One region of the Paenibacillus pedocola genome, then DNA from elsewhere that is predicted to be linked to it. Evidence: predicted binding sites of a transcription regulator. Region 1 holds the regulator's gene; the other holds the start of a gene.

Evidence for each region. The regulator LexA, encoded in region 1, represses DNA repair genes until DNA is damaged. The targets are predictions, from matches to a motif close to CGAACATATGTTCG.
Region 2: a site for LexA is predicted at 1,388-1,401, ahead of QU597_RS01040 (putative DNA modification/repair radical SAM protein). Genes of this name have one in related genera too.

The regions. Positions count from the first base shown of each region.
Region 1 covers NZ_CP134223.1:3,628,264-3,631,390, forward strand. The annotation lists gene QU597_RS15900 (hypothetical protein) at 1-253, opposite strand, end outside; gene QU597_RS15905 (DUF896 domain-containing protein) at 302-505, opposite strand; gene QU597_RS15910 (LysM peptidoglycan-binding domain-containing protein) at 616-1,029, opposite strand; gene lexA (transcriptional repressor LexA) at 1,257-1,883, shown strand; gene QU597_RS15920 (L,D-transpeptidase) at 2,067-2,405, shown strand; gene QU597_RS15925 (hypothetical protein) at 2,540-2,689, opposite strand; gene QU597_RS15930 (hypothetical protein) at 2,834-3,055, opposite strand; gene QU597_RS15935 (hypothetical protein) at 3,052-3,127, opposite strand, start outside.
Region 2 covers NZ_CP134223.1:207,946-211,072, forward strand. The annotation lists gene QU597_RS01035 (TIGR03915 family putative DNA repair protein) at 1-32, opposite strand, end outside; gene QU597_RS01040 (putative DNA modification/repair radical SAM protein) at 38-1,348, opposite strand; gene QU597_RS01045 (FAD-dependent oxidoreductase) at 1,539-3,127, opposite strand, start outside.

The DNA of each region.
Region 1 (3,127 bases):
AAAGAACAACACCCAGCCAGTTGGCGAGAACACCGCTGCCTCTAGCATCATCAACAGAACCGACTACCCAAAACATGATGCCGAGGAGCAGCAGAACTATTGGAAATACGATATTGCGGCCTTTAAAGATATCGCTCTCTTTGGCAGCTGACGCTGATTTTGAAGCATAGATGGTTTCTTTACCTTGCTTCTTCCGTTGCTTATTGACTTGCTGTGTGTTGCGTTGAACCATTCTTTCCCAAGAACGGGCCATGTGAGTTCCCCCTAGTCGTCCTAAAATATCTATGACAAAGGCACCGGACTAATGTTTAAGCCCCTTGTTGCCTTGATCATCGTTATCCACGATTTCAATCGTATCAAGCTGTGCACGGAAGTTGCTGCGGATGTTGCCCAGATAGATCTCGCGGAGCTTAGCGCGTTCTGCTAATTCCTCTTCATTCAGGCCGCTGCTTTTCTGTTTGCGAGCCAATTCATTGATGCGTGCGACCAATTCGTCTATATTCAATGCTTTCCCCTCCCCTATAAATTCATTCTAACTTTGCCATGAGAAAAAGAGCTTGTCAAGGTCTCCTCCCTGAAAGCTCTTCATGTTATTCTATCGTGTTGAAATTACAGTTAATATACAGGCAAGGTCAGCACATCTCCGGCCTGGATGTCACTGCTCTTCAGTCCACTTGTTTCTTTAATTCCTTCTATATATACGACAGTCCTCATGTTATCCGGTTTATGTTCACGTGCAATGCTCCAAAGCGTGTCACCGCGTTCAACAACTACCCGCTTACCTTCTGTCATAGAGGACACCGATCCGGCAAAAACATTTCCTACAACTGTAAAACCTGAAACTACGAGCATAAACACTAAGGCTAGCTTTATAAAGTTATCTTTCACAAATACCTTCATCAGCATACTGAATAAGGACGCTGCAGAATCCTTTAGACTTGAAACATAAGTTGAAGCAGAATCATCTCCGGCAGACTGAACCTCACGGGCTTCATCGTAGATGCTGCGGTATGTACTGTATTTTAACATTATCATCGACCTCCAAACACTTGTTCTTAATTTCAAAAATAATATAACACGAACAAGTGTTTTGATCAATAGTTTTTTCGAACAATTGTTCCCCTAAATTTATTAGCCAGCTTTAGGGTCATTTTCACCTGTTACTATGCCTTTTTGAAAATTTTAGAACTTATGTTTGTACGAACGGAAGTTCTATGTTATAATTTTCCCAAACATACTATATGGGGTTGATTCCAATGTCAAAGATTTCGAGTCGTCAGCTGGCGATCCTGGAATTTATACGTAACGAAGTCCGCAGCAAGGGTTATCCTCCGTCTGTCCGGGAAATTGGGGAAGCTGTCGGTCTTGCATCCAGCTCCACAGTACATGGTCATTTGGATCGTCTTGAGAAGAAGGGCCTTATCCGTCGTGACCCTACGAAGCCGCGTGCGATAGAACTGCTTGGACAGGAAGATTCTGAGAATGTACATCAATTTGTACAAACAGTAACCCGTATTCCTGTTGTAGGTAAAGTCACCGCCGGGGTGCCTATTACAGCTACAGAGAATATTGAAGACTATTTTCCACTACCTAGCCATTATGTAGGAGACAACAAAGTTTTCATGCTCTCTGTACTCGGAGACAGCATGGTGGATGCGGGAATTATGAACGGCGACTATGTTATTGTCCGCCAGCAGCAGACAGCAGATAATGGAGATATCGTCGTTGCGATGACTGAAGAAGATGAAGCTACTGTTAAGACATTCTACAAAGAACGAGACCATATCCGCCTGCAGCCGGAGAATCCGGCTTATGAACCGCTCCGCTTGAACCGTGTTACCATTTTAGGCAGAGTCATTGGACTTTTCCGTGATATCCACTAGAATTACCCCTCCCAAAAGCTGTTTCGCCTTCCAGGTGGAACAGCTTTTTTCCATTTTATTATGCCCCTCGATCCTCTAAGAACCCTTGTTCCCTATAAGGAAATTCGTCACCACTAATCTCTTATAACGGGAACCCCCGCAGCATTCCACACATATCCTGGTAGCAAAGGAGTGCTGATGACTTTGCCCAATTACCGGATAATTGTTGATCTGTCGCAGCGCATGCTGTATTTACTGGATAACGACATTGTGACCCGTGGTTTTCCCGTTGGAATCGGCACCATGCTGACAGTTTCACCTACAGGCGAGTATACCATCATTAACAAGCAGCCCAATCCCGGCGGGCCTTTTGGCGCCTTTTGGATGGGGCTGTCTAAACCGCATTACGGCATTCACGGAACGAATGACCCTGCTTCGATCGGTCATAGGGTCTCCCACGGTTGCATACGGATGTATAATACTGATGTTCTCGCTTTATCTCGTATAGTCCCCATTGGCACGCGTGTAACGATTAGGGAGTAAAGCTATTCATAATTCGCACGTTAGTCCATGTCAAAAGAACACCTCTACCCGCGCTTGTACGGGAAGAGGTGTTCTTCATTTATTCATATGATGTGCAAACAGATTATTAGGGCTATCCCCAACAAGAGCTCCGGCTACAGCACACTGCGCAAGAGTCTGATCGCGATTCGGTTTAGGCGCAATGCTTCCCGGATCGATACACGAGCTGCCAGCAATTCGCGTCTGGCCCGGCTTGGATTGGGTACTCTGCGCAGATTCTCATTAATCTCTTCAAGTCTTTCCAATAAAATGGACCTTTGCGCCAACAATGCTCGAATCGCTCTTCGGATTCTTAACCGTTCTGTTTCTGTCATAATTCCACCTCTTTTACGTTTGATAGTATAAGAGATGCAATTCTGGCTTCATCGGTTTGTGTGAACTGGCATTTGTTATTTTTTGGGCAGACGCACCCGGAATTCATACTCCGTACGTTTATAGGCCATTCCCGCCAGCATGATATAATCTGGTGTCCATTTTTGCAGAGGTCCTGCGTAATCAGCGATAACATGCGGCTTTCCGTCTAGCATCTGTACTACGTATATATTCGCCTCAGCGAGCGCAGCAGTGAAAAGGTCCGCATCGCTTACCAGCACCTTATAAGTCGCATTCAATACGGTCCCTCCTTATTGGCTGATTCATATTTAGCGCGGATTTCAAGGTTTTTGGAATAATTGTACAGGTCA
Region 2 (3,127 bases), 3.1 Mb from region 1:
TAAGTGTAAGCCAGGGTGGTTGTCTTGAACATGACGGCTAGCCCCCTTTCCTGAAGGTGGCCGCTCTGCCTGCCTCCGGCAAGGCTGCCATATAGCTGTCGTCGAAGAAGGACAACTGCTCCACCTCCGGCTGCTGAAACTGGGCCAGCTCCTGCCCGGACATGAGTGAACGAAGCAGGGTATGCTCGCCCACCTTTAGCCCCTCCAGCGGTTTGCCTTTGCAGGTAATGAAGAACTGGGCGCGTTTGAGCACCACGCCGAGCTTCTTCAGCGCGTAGAAATCCAGGCTTCCGGCCTTGCGCGCCTTGAGAATCCGCTGGGCGCTTCTTACGCCGATGCCGGGCACGCGCAGCAGCGTCTCATAGGGAGCGCGGTTAATCTCCACGGGGAACTGCTCCCGGTGGTTGATGGCCCAGCTGCATTTCGGGTCCAGCAGCGGGTTGAAGTTGGGCGCGGCTTCATCCAGCAGCTCCTTAGCTTCAAAGCCGTAGAAACGCAGCAGCCAATCCGCCTGGTAGAGCCGGTGCTCCCGCAGCAGCGGCGGTTTCGTATCGAGTGCGGGCAGGAGCGAGTCCTCGACCACAGGGGTATAGGCAGAATAGAAAATACGCTTCAGCCCGTACTTCTTGTACAGGCCTTCCGTAAGGTTCAGAATCTGATAATCGGTATCCGGAGTTGCGCCGACAATCATCTGGGTGCTCTGACCGGCAGGCGCGAAGCGGGGAGCATGCTTGTATTTGACGAGATCCGAGCTGTTCTCGGTGATCTTACTTTTGATGAGGCCCATCGGCTTCAGAATGGATTGTTTGCTCTTATCCGGAGCCAGACGGTTGAGGCTTTCCTGGGAGGGCAGCTCGATGTTGACGCTCATGCGGTCGGCAAGCAGGCCGAGCCGGGACAGCAGCACATCGTCTGCGCCGGGTATGGCTTTTACATGGATGTAACCTCTGAAATTATAGACGTTACGCAGCAGCTCAAGGGCGGCAATCAGCTGCTCGGTGGTATAATCGGGACTCCGCATGATGCCGGAGCTGAGGAACAGGCCCTCTATGTAATTGCGGCGGTAGAACTGCATCGTAAGATTGGCAATCTCCTCGGGTGTAAACGCAGCCCTCCGTGTAGGATTGGATTTACGGTTCACGCAGTAGGCGCAGTCATAGATGCAGCCGTTAGTCATCAGTATCTTAAGCAGGGAAATGCAGCGTCCGTCTGCTGCGAAGCTGTGGCAGATGCCCATGCTGACCGCATTGCCCAGGCCTCCGGGCTGTCCGGAACGGCTTGCCCCGCTTGAGGTGCAGGCTACATCATATTTAGCCGAAGCTGTTAAAATTTCAAGTTTCTCCATCATATCCACGGAAACACACTCCTCATAAGGAGAAGTATATACCGAACAAATGTTCCTGTCAAAGTCACTCTGAGGCTGATGAATGTAACAACGAGCTCACCAAAAGGAGCCTTGCTGCAGGACTGCAGCGGGAGGCTCCTTTCTGCTTATAGGAGTTGTAAATGCGGGTTCTTGCATCCTCTATCAACGGATATTAAGCATAGGCGCGGACTTCAATAATCTCTGCATACGGGGAACCATTAGTTGCTGTAACGACTACCCTGACAGCCCGGGTCTCAAGGGGGGCTTCCAGCAGATGAACCCGTCTCCGCTTCCGGTTGTTCTGCTCACTAAGCACGGTCACCCAGTTTCCCGTATCATCCAGCCATTCGAGACGATAGCTGCGGACCAGTTCGGGAATCACTTCGAAAGGGGTGCGGTGATGATGCAGATTGATCAGATCCTCATTCACATCATCATTAAAGATAAGCTGAATTTCCCGGATCTGCTGCTTCTCCGCCCATTCCAGGGCAAGCCAGGGCTCTGTATCCTGCTCAAGAGATTCCGAGAGCCAGATATGCGGTCCGCCATACGGTCGCCGGTATCCGTCTATTACATGCTCCGGCCGGTAGGCGCTTGTAGGAAAGGAGGTACGCAGGCAAAAGACCTTGCGGACCAGGCGTTTGGTGCTCCATTCCACCACAGGCTGGCTGCTGTCGTGGTCTTCCAAATCCTTGGAGACCCCGGGAGCTGCCCCCCGCTCCAAAGCCAGCAGTCCGCTCAGCGGCTTACCGCTAAGATACAGCTGAATGGCAGGATTCCTGCGTACGATGATAAAGGCATTTTGAGCCTCCGCCGGTGTCCAGTCCAGGCTGACGGGTACCCATTGCCTGTCTCCTGCGCCTACAGATACTTCAGTCTCATATTCCAGTACAGCGGGCACGTAATTTTCCGGCCGGCCGGTGCTCCAGAGTTCAACCTTCAGCGTCGTATCCTGTGCCGCATCCAGCAGCCAATCTAGGGTTCCGCTTATCCCCGGATCAGCGGGAAGCAGCATGGCAATGTCATGCTCCAGGGGATACCTTTCCTCGCCTGCCTCGATGGAGATCCCGGACAGGAAGGAGGAGGCGGACACCTTGGCCTGGCGGGCCAGGTCGGCATCATCACAGTTGACCAGGCCGAGCACCGAAGCATCCTGCTTCAGCAGTATCTGCTGCAGGGCCTTCGTGTGCTCACGCGACAGCTCTGCAGGCGTTAGGCCCTTATCCACGCAGAGTGCTGCGGCTGTTCCGGCTGCCTCGCCCATGACGGCGCAGGTAGCCATGACACGCGTGGTCCCAAATGCGACATGGGTCGCGCTAATGTTGCGCCCGGCAAAAAGCAGATTGGACACGTTGGCCGAGTACAGGCTGCGCAGCGGGATATGGTAGTTGCCGTCGGCATGCATATGCTTCGAGCCGCTGGCTGCCGCATACATGCCCTGCGGCGGATGCAGATCAATCGACCAGCCGCCGAAGGCAATCCGGTCCTCAAACAGCGTCTGGCTGATAATATCATTCTGGGTCAGCGTATATTCTCCGGTGAAACGGCGGTATTCCCGCTTGCCCGGCTGAGAGCCGACCCATTCAAGGGTCATGCTGCCGGCATCGAATTTACCGGAGTTCTTGATGTAATCCCAGATTCCATAGATGACAGCCCAGAGCTCGTCACGAATCCGTTCGTTGTCGTGTACAATATCCAGCTCCCCGCCCCATTCGATCCACCAGTAATGGCAGCCCGAATCGCCGCTGCGGATAATCCGCT